Regions from separate parts of the Paenarthrobacter sp. AT5 genome, predicted to be linked through region 3. Evidence: riboswitches for the same ligand, from Rfam matches in the RefSeq annotation. Region 3 holds a riboswitch; each other region holds the start of a gene.
What was found. A riboswitch is a leader RNA that binds a small molecule or an ion and turns the genes downstream of it on or off. The one in region 3 is predicted to bind cyclic di-AMP.
Positions count from the first base shown of each region.

Region 1: another riboswitch for cyclic di-AMP. It lies ahead of RI444_RS20095 (hypothetical protein); the one in region 3 lies ahead of RI444_RS03680 (hypothetical protein).
Region 2: another riboswitch for cyclic di-AMP. It lies ahead of RI444_RS22650 (M23 family metallopeptidase); the one in region 3 lies ahead of RI444_RS03680 (hypothetical protein).

Region 1 covers NZ_CP136441.1:4,319,766-4,324,040, forward strand. The annotation lists gene RI444_RS20080 (alpha/beta fold hydrolase) at 1-600, shown strand, start outside; gene RI444_RS20085 (DUF6480 family protein) at 717-959, shown strand; gene RI444_RS20090 (ATP-dependent DNA ligase) at 967-2,034, opposite strand; cyclic di-AMP (ydaO/yuaA leader) riboswitch at 2,250-2,397, shown strand; gene RI444_RS20095 (hypothetical protein) at 2,402-3,697, shown strand; gene RI444_RS20100 (hypothetical protein) at 3,690-3,887, opposite strand; gene RI444_RS20105 (AEC family transporter) at 3,952-4,275, opposite strand, start outside.
Region 2 covers NZ_CP136443.1:26,398-30,672, forward strand. The annotation lists gene RI444_RS22640 (cytochrome c biogenesis protein ResB) at 1-746, shown strand, start outside; gene RI444_RS22645 (SURF1 family protein) at 736-1,593, shown strand; cyclic di-AMP (ydaO/yuaA leader) riboswitch at 2,026-2,199, shown strand; gene RI444_RS22650 (M23 family metallopeptidase) at 2,203-3,030, shown strand; gene RI444_RS22655 (TrkH family potassium uptake protein) at 3,065-4,275, opposite strand, start outside.
Region 3 covers NZ_CP136441.1:769,118-773,392, forward strand. The annotation lists gene RI444_RS03675 (pyridoxal phosphate-dependent decarboxylase family protein) at 1-1,277, shown strand, start outside; gene RI444_RS03680 (hypothetical protein) at 1,374-2,213, opposite strand; cyclic di-AMP (ydaO/yuaA leader) riboswitch at 2,219-2,372, opposite strand; gene RI444_RS03685 (winged helix-turn-helix domain-containing protein) at 3,149-4,018, shown strand; gene RI444_RS03690 (SixA phosphatase family protein) at 4,154-4,275, shown strand, end outside.

The sequences.
Region 1 (4,275 bases), 1.1 Mb from region 3:
GCAGGTTCACCGACGTACTCGTTCGACCTGCCGGGTTTTGCGGGCACGCCCACACCGGACCATCAAGTCACGGCCGAGGAATACGGGGCCTTCATTGCGGAGACGCTGAAAGCGAAAGGCATTACCTCCTACGTGCTGGTGGGCCACTCCATGGGTGTGCAGTTCGCCATCGAGGCTGCGCTTCATGCACCGGAGCAGGCCTCGCACGTGGTTCTGATGGGTCCCGTGGTGGATTCGAAGCACAAGAACGTACGGCGGCAATCGCTGGCCCTCTTCCTGGATGGGCTCCTTCGCGAAAGTCCGTCCTCCAACTGGATCGTCGTCTCCGACTACTTCCTGTGCGGCCCTCGCTGGTACCTCACCGAGCTGCCCGTGATGATGGAGTACCCCACCGAGAAACGACTCGGCCTTGTTGGGAGCCCCGTGCTGATCCTGCGCGGCAGCCGCGACCACGTGGCAGGACCCGAATGGTCGCTGCGGCTCTCCCGCGCTGTTCCCCAGGGCAGGCTGGTGGAGATTCCGGGGGTGGGACATGTGGCCCAACACATGAGGCCGAAGACCGTTGCGGACGCCATCCGGAGCTTCGTCGCCGCAACGTAGGACCGTACGCAGGCATAGCCTCACGACGGCGGCACGCCCCTTGTTGCGTTGGACGGGACACGGTTAGGCTGGCAGGGCAAGCCAAATAGTAAGTTTGCTTAGAAAGGGGTTTGACCATGACCAGCTATGACCCGGAAGACGATCCGCAGACCTTCGGAGTGTCCGGCGCGGCCGAGCCCGACAGCATCCACGAGGACCCGGACATGAGGCAGGACGAAGACCGCGATCCCGCCGCATCAGCGAACCCGGATCCGGACAACGGCAACGTCACAGGGCTTGAACCCGGCGGCGGAGTACCCCCGGGAGAAACGCCTCCAGCGGAAGACAGCATGAGCATGGACCAAGGGCACGAGGAATAGAGCTCCCCTAGTGCAGCTTGAGGATCTCGCCGAGGTTATAGTCGGCCGGCTCCTCCAGCTGTGAGTACGTGCAGCTTTCAGGAGTCCGGTCCGGCCGCCACCTGCGGAATTGCGTGGTGTGCCGGAACCGGTCTCCTTCCATGTAGTCGTACGCCACTTCGATCACCAGCTCGGGCCGCAGAGGAACAAAAGAAAAGTCCTTGCCGGCACTCCAGCGGCTTTGGGCCCCCGGCATCCTCGAACCAACCGCCGCTCCGGTTTCCTGGCTGGCCCACTCTCCCCAGGGGTGGTCCGCGATCTCCACCTGGTACGGTTCCAACTCGGCCACCAGCGCCTTCCGCTTCGCCATGGGGAAGGCGGCCACCACTCCAACGTGGTGGAGTTTGCCGGAATCGTCATAGAGCCCCAGCAGCATCGACCCCACGACGTCCGCCGTCTTGTGCCAACGGAAACCGGCCACCACGCAGTCCGCCGTCCGTTCATGCTTGGTCTTGAACATCACCCGCTTGTTCGGCTGGTAGGTACCGTCGAGCGGTTTGGACAGCACGCCGTCGAGCCCTGCTCCCTCAAGCTGCACGAACCATTCCTGTGCCCGCTCAAGGTCGGTGACCGCAGGCGTCACGTACACGGGCGGCTCGGCATCGGCGAGCGCCTTTTCCAGCGCAGCACGGCGCTCGGAGAACGGCCGGGCAGTGAGGTCTTCGTCCCCGAGGGCCAGGAGGTCGAACCCGACGAAGGAGGACGGCGTCTTCTCTGCAAGCATCCGGACGCGGCTGTCGGCGGGGTGGATGCGCTGCTGCAGTCCTTCGAAGTCGAGCCGGTTGCCGGAAATAAGGATGATCTCGCCATCCACCACGCATTTCTCCGGCAGGTTCTTCTTCAACGCCTCCACCAGCTCAGGGAAGTACCGGGTCATGGGTTTCTCGTTCCGGCTGCCCAGGATGACGTCATCCCCGTCCCTGAAGACGATGGTCCGGAACCCGTCCCATTTGGGTTCGTAGTGCCCAACCTCAGGAATGTTGGGCACGGATTTGGCGAGCATGGGCGAAACGGGTGGCATCACGGGTAGGTCCATAGCTCATGTCTACCGACCGGTAGACGCCGAAAGCTAGTGCTCACCAGGGATATGTGGACGGTGTGTGGCGCGTCCGTCCGTCAGCGCGGGCGCTGCCGGCCCTCATGTACCGTCCGTTACATTAATGTGACTTTACTTCCCTGCTGCTGTAACTTCGTAGGGCGACCCGTATCTCCGCTGGGCCGCTTCCGGGCTGACGCCGAGCTCTGCCGCATCCCGGAATCCCGCCAGACCCGCGGCAGAGACGGGGGACCCAGAGTTCCCGGGCCTGTTCCCCGCAGGCCCTTGGGGTGAAGCCGCCACGTGCGGCCGGACGGCCTCGTCCGAACCCGACAGCTAACCTCGCAGGCGTTGAGAGGCAAACACCATGTCCCCAACCATGGATCAGCCGCGCCGTGCCCAAGGGGACGGCCAGCCCACCAAGCCAACCGGACGCCGTCGGGCCCAGCCCAGCGGTCCGGCCACCGAAATGGAAAGCACGACGGCGGCACCCGCCACCGCAACCGACCCCACCGCTGCGCCCATGACACGAGCGCAGCGTCGGGCGATGGAACGCGAGCGCGCGGCCCAGGCAGTCGTGGCTCCGGAAGCTGCACCGAGTGCAGAGTCCGTCTCCAAAACCCCCGCTGAATCCCCCACCGAAGAGCCGCGCACCGAAGCCATCCCGGTAGTTGCCGCTCCTCCGCGCTCGGAGTCCACTACGCCCGGGCCGCCCACGGCTGCCATCCCCGTGGTGAAGGCCACGCCGGCGGAGCCTGCCGCTGAGGCCGAGCCCGCGACTGCCGCTATTCCGGTGGTTTCGGCGCACGTTGCCGCCGAGGCCGGGACCGCCCAGCCCAAGACGCCGGCCCGGATCGCCGCTGACGCTACAGCCGCCGCCGGACTGGCCAGTCGCAAGACCGCCCGGGGCCAGCACGACGGCGCACGCCCTGCGGCAGGACGAGCCGCTGCAGGACGCAATGCTGCGAAGTCGGCCTTTGGTTCCTTTGCTTCCTCATCCTTCACCAAGGAACCCCACGCCGTCCTGACCAAGGCAGCGTCCGTGAAGACCATGAGCCAGCGCATGGCGGTGGTCGCCGGAGCACTGGGCCTGGTCCTCACGGTGGGAACGGTAAGCCAAGCCATGGACCTGCCGATCTTCGGCCAGGACACCCAAAACCAGGCCAGTGGCGCTAACAATTCCGGCGAAGGCCGGGCAACGGGCTCGGCCACTCCTGGCCCGACGCCGTCCTACTCCACCGCGTCCTCGACGTCGGCCGCTACGACGGATACCGGGCAGTCCGCAGTCGAAGCAGCCTCTCCGGCAGCGGCAGCACCGCCGTCGTCCACTCCGACGCCGCAGGTTTCGTTGGCCGACCCCAAGTGGGTTCCGTCCAACGCCCCTTCGGCCGTGGTTCCGGTACCGGGCGTGACGTCGCCCGTTCCGAGTCAGCCGGCACCGCCGTCGGACAACATCACGGCGCCTTCGCCCAGCACGACGCCTTCAACGACGACGACGCCAACCACCACCCCAACGCCCACGCCGACGACGACGCAGACTTCCAAGCCGCGGCCCAGCGACTCCCCGAAGCCGGGCTCCGACCCTAAGTCCAGCGCACCGACGGAGGCTCCGAGCTTGGACGTGGACGGCCTGCTCGACGCAGCCAAGGGGGTCCTCAAGTGAGCACCCGCATGCCCCGCACCACTACCCACATCGGCTGGCACGGCCGGTACTGCTGCAGCAGCCGGACGGCCACTTTCCGCCATCGGATGGGCCGCTGGAGCCACCAGCGGTTGCGCCGTTTCTGACGGGCGCCGCAAAAAAGCCAAGAAGGCAGGGACCCGGCAAGGGTTCCTGCCTTCTGTTCTGCCACCTGACTGTTCTGCCACCCGGCTCTTCTGCCACCCGGCTCTTCCGCCCCCGGGTCACGTGATTCGCTACCCCAAGAGCCAGGCGACCACCAGCAAGGCCCCCACGCAGAGCAGTGTGGTCAGGAGGATGACGTCGCGCGCAACAACAGTGCCGCGGCCGTACGGGGAAGCGAAAAGGAACACATTCTGTGCCGTGGGAAGCGCACCCATGATGACCAACGCCAGGAGGTGCTGCCCTTCGAGCCCGAAGACGAACCGCCCCAGCGCCCAGACCACCAAGGGCATCCCCACGAGTTTCAGGAGCGTCGCCACCACGGTTTCCACCCGGCCGTCGCCCTTCTGCAGCGGAGCGCGGCCCGCCAAGGACATCCCGAAGGCGAGCAGCACCAT
Region 2 (4,275 bases), on a different replicon from region 3:
CGCTGAAGGTCAATGACCCTGTCTACTTCGGGGAGGTGGGCGTCTTTTTGGTCGGCAACGGTTACGCACCGGTCATCACCGTCCGGGACGGCAACGGCGATACAGCATTCAGTGGCCCCGTCGTTGCCATCCCGAACGATGGCGTCTACACTTCAACGGTTGTCGTCAAGGTTCCGGATGCCCGTCCGTCGCAACTGGGTTTCGTGGGATTCTTCCTGCCTTCCGCCATCAAGAACGAGGAAGGCGTTGCCTACAGCTTCGACCCGGATCCGCTGAACCCCCAGCTGAACCTGAATTCCTACTACGGCGACCTGGGCCTGGACACCGGCGTACCGCAAAATGTCTACAACCTCGATGTGAAGGGGTTGACCCAGCTTAACGGCCGGGAATTGCCCACCAAGGGCATCACGCTCTCACCGGGCGGCACGTACACGCTGCCCGAAGGCAAGGGAAGCATCAGCTTCGATGGCCTCAAACGCTACATCGGCGTGGACATCCGCAGCACCCCCGGACAGACCGGCGTTTTGGTCTTCTCGGTGATGGCAGTTGCGGGCCTGATGGCCTCGCTGTACGTGAACCGCCGCAGGGTCTGGGTCCGCGCCGGAACCCACGATGACGGACGGACGATGGTCGAATACGGTCTCCTGGCCCGCGGCGAGGACCACCGTCTTGCCGCCGAAGCGACGGCAGTCCGCGCAATGCTGGCCGGGCAGTGGCAGCTCCAGGAGGAATCCCGTGGCGTATAGGTTCCTGCTGTCCTGGCGTTGGGCCGGTTTCCTGTTGATGGCGGCACTGTTCGCCGCTGCCTGCATTGGACTGGGGAACTGGCAGATGGATCGTCGGAACCAGGCCGTGACCGAGATCCGCAGGGTCCAGGAGAACTACGACAAAGCCCCCGTGCCGTTCAAGGACGCCCGCGCATACTTCGCCGTCGCCGACCCAGAGGCGAAGTGGACGACCGTATCGGTCACTGGCCGGTACCTTGCGCAAGACCAGAGAATCGTCAGGAACCGGCCCAACAATTCCGCGGCCGGATACGAGGTGCTGGTCCCGTTCCGGTTGAGCTCCGGTGAGACGATCGCGATCAACAGAGGATGGCTGCCGATAGGCAACGACCGGCCCGGATACCCCGACGCGGTGCCCGGCCCACCAACCGGAGAGGTTGCGGCGGTCGTCCGGATCAAACCGTCCGAACCTGACCTTGGCCGTGACGCACCTGAGGGCCAGCTGGCCAGCATTGACCTGACCAATTACGAGATGCAACTGGATTACCCGCTCATGACGGGCAGCTACGGGGTCATGGCCTCGGAGTCCCCACAACCATCTGTGACCCCCCAGCAGCTCGCCGCACCGGCGGTCAAGGAAGGGTCGAACCTGTCCTACGCCCTGCAATGGATCACCTTCGGGATCCTGGCATTCGTCGGCTTCGGATACATGGCACGGCAACAGGCCCGGATCGGTCGCGAGGAACGCGACCTGCCGGACGACATGGCGGACACAGCTGAAGCCGTTCAGCAGCCCAGGACGCCATCCCGGCGCAAACGCTCCGGCTCCGAAGAAGAAGACGCTCTTCTGGACTCGATGGGCCTCTAAACCCCTCAGCAATGGGCAGGACGACAGCGGCATCCAGGCCGTCGTACCGAAGCCCCGCGCCCGGTGGGTGGGTGGTCCGGGCTTATCTGCTGCCGCAGAAAGAACCGCGCCCGTTCCGGGCGCCAGCAGACCCTGTAGCTGGTTCCGAGGTGCTCTCCAGCACCGGGGCCCCGACACCTGGGCCCCAGTGTGCGGTACGTCGGGAACCGGAACCATCCGGAGGTGGAGTTCGTTGATGCCATCAGCTGCTCATCTGAAAAGACGCCCACATGTTGCTTGGCATGGGCGTCGGAGGCAGGCACGCGACCCGGGCGCCAGCATCCGAACCACACACGCTGTGTCACGAAATTGTAACGATGAGCCTTTGCAGCTACTATTAGTTCAGGTTTTTCTGTACTAAAACCCTTGATGCCGCACGCTCAGCCCCGCCGGTGGTATCAAACGACTATCCCTTTTCACGGCGGGGGTGGAGGACCCAGAATCGGCAGCCAGCCTGCCTTGGGGTGAAGCCGCGACGTCGGTGGCCAGGTGGCCGCAGGGGTGCGGCCGGGCATTTTCCTTGGCCCGAACCCGACAGCTAACTTCGCAGGCGAACCGAAAGGATCCCCCATGACTTCCCCATCCCCCCATGGCCGGCGCCGAAAACCAACCTCCGGTCCCTTCCCCCGGGCGGCCGCTGCAACGACTCCCCGGGCTGTCCCGCAGCACCGGGATGTGCCAGCTGCCAGGCCGGTCGGGAATCGGCGCAAACAGGTCGCAACTGCCGCCACGCTGAGCGTCGCCGCGATTTTGACCGCCTCACTCACCGCCGCCCATGCCGGCCCGGCCCCCACCGGCACCGGTCCCGCAGTGCAAGCCCCAGCGGCAAAGGCTTCCAGTGCACCGGTTCAGGCCTCCGCCGGGGCATCCATCAGCTATGAACGGCCGGCTGTCACCACCGAGCAAGCTCCATTGCCACTGCCGGCCAAGACCCAGGTTGCAGCAGCGGGCGCGGCAGCTCCAAAGACTGCCGCAGCCGCACCGGCTGCTTCTGCACCCGCAGCTTCCTCGGCCCGGCTCGGCGCGCCGCTGGCCAGCATGTCGGTCACTTCGCCGTTCGGTATCCGCTCCAGCCCGATCAGCGGCTCCGGGGAACTACATACCGGCTTGGACCTCGTGGCAGCGTGCCAGACCGCGGTGTACGCCGCCGGGGCTGGAAAGGTCGTGGAGGCCGGTTGGTCGGCCTACGGGGGCGGAAACAGGATTGTGGTGGACCACGGTAACGGCTTAAAGAGTACGTATAACCATTTGGCGTCCATCGAAACCTCTGTCGGAGCGACCGTGGCCGCCGGCCAGCGGCTTGCCGCTGCCGGGACGACCGGGGCCTCTACCGGCTGCCACCTGCACTTCGAGGTGCTTCTTAACGGGCAGACCGTGAACCCGCAGGGCTGGATGTGACCCGGGAAGCCAAGACCGCCCACCTCGGGGTGCGCTAGCCAATGATCGGCCGCTCTTCGGGGTAGTGGTACAACTGGCTGCGTTGGCGCAGTGCCAGTGCGGCGGCCAGAGTGACGGTGCCGACGCGGCCGGCGAACATCAGCGCCGACAGCACGTACGCCCCTGACGGCGGCAGCTCGGCACTGAGGTTGGTGCTCAGTCCTACGGTGGCGAAGGCCGAGATGGTCTCGAACAGTACCCGGTCAAGGGAAGCCCCGCTGATCTGCAGGAGCAGAAAGGCGGCGACCGAAACAAGCGTGGCCCCGGCGACGATCACCGAGATGGCGACCCGCATGGTGCCCTGGGGGATGGTGCGGCCATAGACCTTCACGTCGGCATCGCCACGGGCTTCGGCCACGATGGCCAGGAACATGACGGCAATGGTGGTCACCTTGATGCCCCCGGCCGTGGAGGCCGAGCCGCCGCCGGCGAACATGAGCGCGTCAGTGAGGAGCATCGTGGTGGATTCCATCTGGTTCTGGTCCACCAGGTTGAACCCGCCGGAGCGCGTCATGACCGAGGCGAAGAGCGAATGGATGACCTTCTCACCGGCCCCTAAGTTACCGATAGTCCGGACGTTGTCCCACTCCATGACTGCCCACAGGACCGCGCCGGCCGCGAGCAGGATAAGGGAGACCTGGATGGTGAGCTTGGTGTGGAGGTTCCACTTTTTCCAGTTGAGCCCGTTTTGCTGCAGCACCATGACCACGGGAAAGCCGAGGCTGCCCAGGAAAACACCCAGCATCAGCGGAACCAGAATCCAAAGGTCGGTCTCGTAAGGGACGATCCCGTCCGAATGGGGTGTGAACCCGGCGTTGTTGAACGACGAGATGGAATAGAAGACACCGTGCCACACGGCTTGCCAGAACGGCTCGCCGAGGACCAGGAACCGGGGGATCAGGGCGAGGGCCAGCGCCCCTTCGATGACCACGGAGGTCACGATGACAATCCGGAGAAGGGTACCGACTTCACCGAGCCTTCCGGCGTTGTTCATGGCTTCCTGGGCGATGAGCTTGCCGCGCACGCCCAGGCGCTTGCTGACCATCAGCGCCAGCAGGGACGCGAGCGTCAGCGTGCCTAAACCCCCGACGAAGATGCCCAGCAAGATGACGAGCTGCCCGAAAAAGGACCAGTGCGTGGCGGTGGACACCACGGTCAGGCCGGTGACGCAGACGCTGGAAACGGCCGTGAACATGGCTTGGTGCA
Region 3 (4,275 bases):
AGGTCGCCGCAAGCATCCTGCCGCGGCTCCCCGACGAACCTGCTGATGCCGCCGCCGTCGTTGATGAGCTGGCTGCACTGGCCGAACCGGGACTGATGGCCATCCAGTCCGGACGTTTCTACGGCTGGGTCATGGGCGGCACCTTGCCGGCTGCCATGGCGGCGGATTGGCTTGTCTCCGCGTGGGACCAAAACGCGGGCCTGCGCTTTGCCACCCCGGCGGCGGCAGCGATCGAGGAGTCTGCGGCCGATTGGTTGCTTGACCTTCTGCACTTGCCCGCCACCTCCGACGTCGGCTTCACCACGGGGGCCACTACCGCCAACTTCGTCGGGCTTGCCGCGGGAAGGCAGCACCTGATGGACGAGGCCGGCTGGGACCTGGAAGGCCTCGGCCTGTCCGGGGCGCCGAGGATCACGGTGTTCGCGGGGCGGGAGCGGCACGCTGCGGTGGACCTCGCTTTGAGGTATCTGGGCCTGGGGACATGTGTTCCCGTGGACGCAGACAGGGAAGGCCGGATCCTGCCCGACGCGCTCGATGACGCCATGGGAGAGCAACCCGGCCCGGCGATCGTATGCCTCCAGGCCGGCAACCTGCACTCGGGCGCCTTCGATCCCATGGCTGACTCCATCGGAGTGGCCCGCGACCGTGGTGCGTGGGTCCACGTGGACGGCGCCTTTGGTTTATGGGCGGCTGCGAGCCCGAAACTGCGGGAACGCCTGGCAGGTGTGGAGCTCGCCGATTCCTGGGCCACCGATGCCCATAAGACACTCAACGTTCCCTACGATTGCGGCCTGGCAATCGTGGCCCGCCCCGAAGCCATGAGGCGTGCCTTCAGCGTTCATACGAGTTACCTGATAGCGACGGATGCCGGGCCGGGGGACCCTTTCGAGAAAGTTCCGGAGATGTCCCGCCGCGCCCGCGGTATTCCGGTGTGGGCTGCCCTGCGCCAATTGGGCCGGAACGGTGTCATCGACATGGTGGAGCGGTTGGCCGAGAACGCGCGGGCGCTCGCTGACGGCCTATCCTCGATCCCCGGGGTGGAAGTGCTCAATGACGTGGTGTTCACGCAGGTATCGGTGAGTTTCGGGAGCGACGAACGGACGCGCAGGATCACCCAGCGGCTCATGGCAGAAGGCGCCGTGTGGATGTCAGGGTCTTCCTGGCAGGGCCGGAACATCCTGCGGATCTCCGTCAGCAACTGGTCCACGGACGACGCCGATGTGGCGGCGTCGGTGGAAGCAGTCCGGCGTGCGGTGGAGCAGGAACCCGAAGCCTAGTTAAACGCCAACGCCGCCCCCGGTTCCGCCATCCGCTCCTGTAGGTACTGGTGCGTGTGGCGGCAACGGGAGCGGCTTCTCAGGCAACGTCCGGGTTTAGTACCAGTTGTTGGCCAAGTGGAATGCCAAGGCTGCGGACGGCGAACCGTAGCGTTCCTTGATGTAGTTCAGGCCCCACTTGATCTGGGTCTGGTAGTTGGTCTGCCAGTCAGCACCGGCGGAAGCCATCTTGCCGGCCGGCAGCGACTGGACAATGCCGTAAGCACCGCTGGAAGCGTTGGTGGCAGTGGTGCGCCAGTTCGATTCCTTTTCCCAGAGCGTGTTCAGGGCGGTCATTTCACCCGGACCCCAGCCGTAGTTGGCCAGGATGCTGGCAGCGTAGGCCTTTGCGGCGGCAGGATCATCAATGGCCTTGGGGGCTGCAGCGGCGGCAGCAGCTTCTGCGGCAGCCTTGTCCGCAGCGGCCTTGGCGGCGGCGTCGGCTGCAGCCTTCTCTGCTGCTGCCTGGGCAGCAGCAGCCTGCTCGGCGGCGGCCTTGTCAGCTGCGGCCTTTTCTGCGGCAGCCTTCTCCGCAGCAGCCTTTTCGGCGGCGGCCTTGGCAGCTGCGGCCTTTTCAGCAGCGGCGCGCTTTGCGGCCTCAGCCTGGGCGGCGGCTTCAGCGGCAGCGTTCTCGCGGGTCTGCGGGTCCACCTGGACCGAAGCCTGGGTCTGTGCTGCCTGGCTCATCTCCGGAAGGTTGAACGTGGCGTTTGCGGCCTGCCCGAGCGATGCAACGCCCAGCGCGGCTGCGACGACGCCGGCTGCTACCGACATGCGGTGGCCGGTCCTACCCTGGCGGGCAGCGTTCTTCAGGACATTCTGCGACTTGGTCAGGGGAGCGTTGTTTTCGTCACGGTGACGCGCCTCATGGCGCGACTGATCCTTGAATTCAGACATGTGTGATTACCTCTCAGCGCCTGCGGAGTTAGCTGTCGGGTTCGGATGAGGTCATCCGGCCGCGCGTGTAGCTGCGGCTTCACCCCAAGGGCCGGCGCAATGCCTGGCCCGGAGACTCTGGGTCCCCCGTCTCTGCCTCGAAATCAGAACGGAACTCCGGGAAGTGGCAGAGCTCGGCGCATCCCGGGTGTGGGCCAAGGTTGGGGCGACCCACTCGTTCGACGGTACAGGAGGTTCAAGCGAAAGTCACATTTAGGTAACAGAGATCACGACGCCGGTGCGTCGCCTTGCCGGATTCGCCGCGGTGGGGATGTGCCCCAAGGAAGGGCGGGGCAGGATGCGCCACGGCGCCGCGACAATCGGGGGCACTGAGGCTGCGCGGGGGTTCGCAGGTGGCGTTCGGAGCTTTTAGCAGATTGGGAGCCTGAATATCGAGCCTGGCGTCCACTTCGATTGGACAGCATCCGTTTCAGATCGTGAGATTCCGCTGGTCGGGCGCTCGCGGGAATCCAGAGGGGCATCATGCCCCTTTGGTCGAAGAAAGTTCAGTCAGAACGCAATATTTCTGTCCTTAACCGAACAAAACCGCATTCATTTTTGCGATCCGCTGAATTGTGATTTGCGGCACAATACTCGCGCTTATCTCAGAATGTGGACGTTTCCGCCCTTTGTTACTTGCGTGTTGTCATTGTTACGTTGCACACTTCCAATGTGAACAAGAACTCAACAGCACCTGCAGCCGCAGCAATCTTCTCCAGCACACCCGCTGGCGACGAGTCCCGCTGTTGTCGAATGCAAGCCTAACTTCCCACCCCAGAAAAGTTTCAGGCATTCGCCCCCTAGCCCACCGTTGGGCGCCCCTCCCCAAATTCATTGCGGGGACACCAGCATTCGAAGCCGCGATGACGGCTATTCACTTTTGAGGTAAGCACTCCATGTCAGTTGCATCCGGATACGTCCACATCTCCGTCCGTAACGCCAACAAGGCCGCTTCCAACGCCGGCCTCCGCCCCGGTTTCGGTAACCGCCCCGGTTACGCACCCGGTACCCAGGCTGCTGCCCAGCAGGCTCCGGGCTACGTTCCCCAGGGCTACAACCCGAACTCCTACGGACAGTTGCGCGCCGTGCCTGCCGCTACCGAGCCCGCCGCCATGACGGCACCCACTCCGGTGGTGGCCCAGTCCGAGCGTCTCCGGCCCGTGGCCAATGACAACGTAGCCCGCGGATTCGTGCTCTACATGGGCATTGACGAAGAGACCGCAGCTGCTGCCGGGACCTCCATTGCCAAGCTGGCCCAGGAAATCCGTGCTTACGCCCAGTCGCTCGTGACCGGCGCGGAAAGCTATGCCGCCGTCGCCGTTGCTCCCGCCAGCGCACCCGGGTCCGCACTCGACGTCGTACGTTCCACATTCGGTGACCCCACCGTGGCCGCACGCCAGCGCACCGAAGCCGCACGTCCTGCGCCCCAGCAGGAAGCGCGCCCGTCCGGCGTGCTCATCGACCTCGCCCGCCGCGAAGTCCACCTCGACGGCGAATCGCTGAACCTGACGTTCAAGGAATTCGAACTCCTCAACTACCTCGTGGAGAACGGCACCCGCACGGTGGGCCGTGACGAGCTCCTCGAAGGCCTGTGGCGGAACGCCGAGGAAGTCCCCAACGAGCGCACCATCGACGTCCACATCCGTCGTCTCCGCTCCAAGCTGGGCCGCCTCGCCAACACCGTCCGCACGGTCCGCGGCCAGGGCTACCGTTTCTACGAGCACCCCGAGGTCATTGTCTGGGCCGCTCCGGAATACTCGATCTGATCCTGTGACTGCCGAAAGGCGGCACATCCCTCTGCGCCTGCGCTCACTCGAGCAACCACTGCGCTGACGGAATGTGCCGCCTTTCGTTTTGTCTGGTCAGTGAGTATCTGCCTGGCGCGGCTATAAGGTATTTGGATGAGCGACCACCACCTGAGACGGCTTGTGATCATGCGCCACGCCAAGGCGGACTGGCCCGTGGGTGTGCCCGACCATGAACGCCCCCTCGAGGAACGCGGGCACCGCGAAGCCCCGTTGGC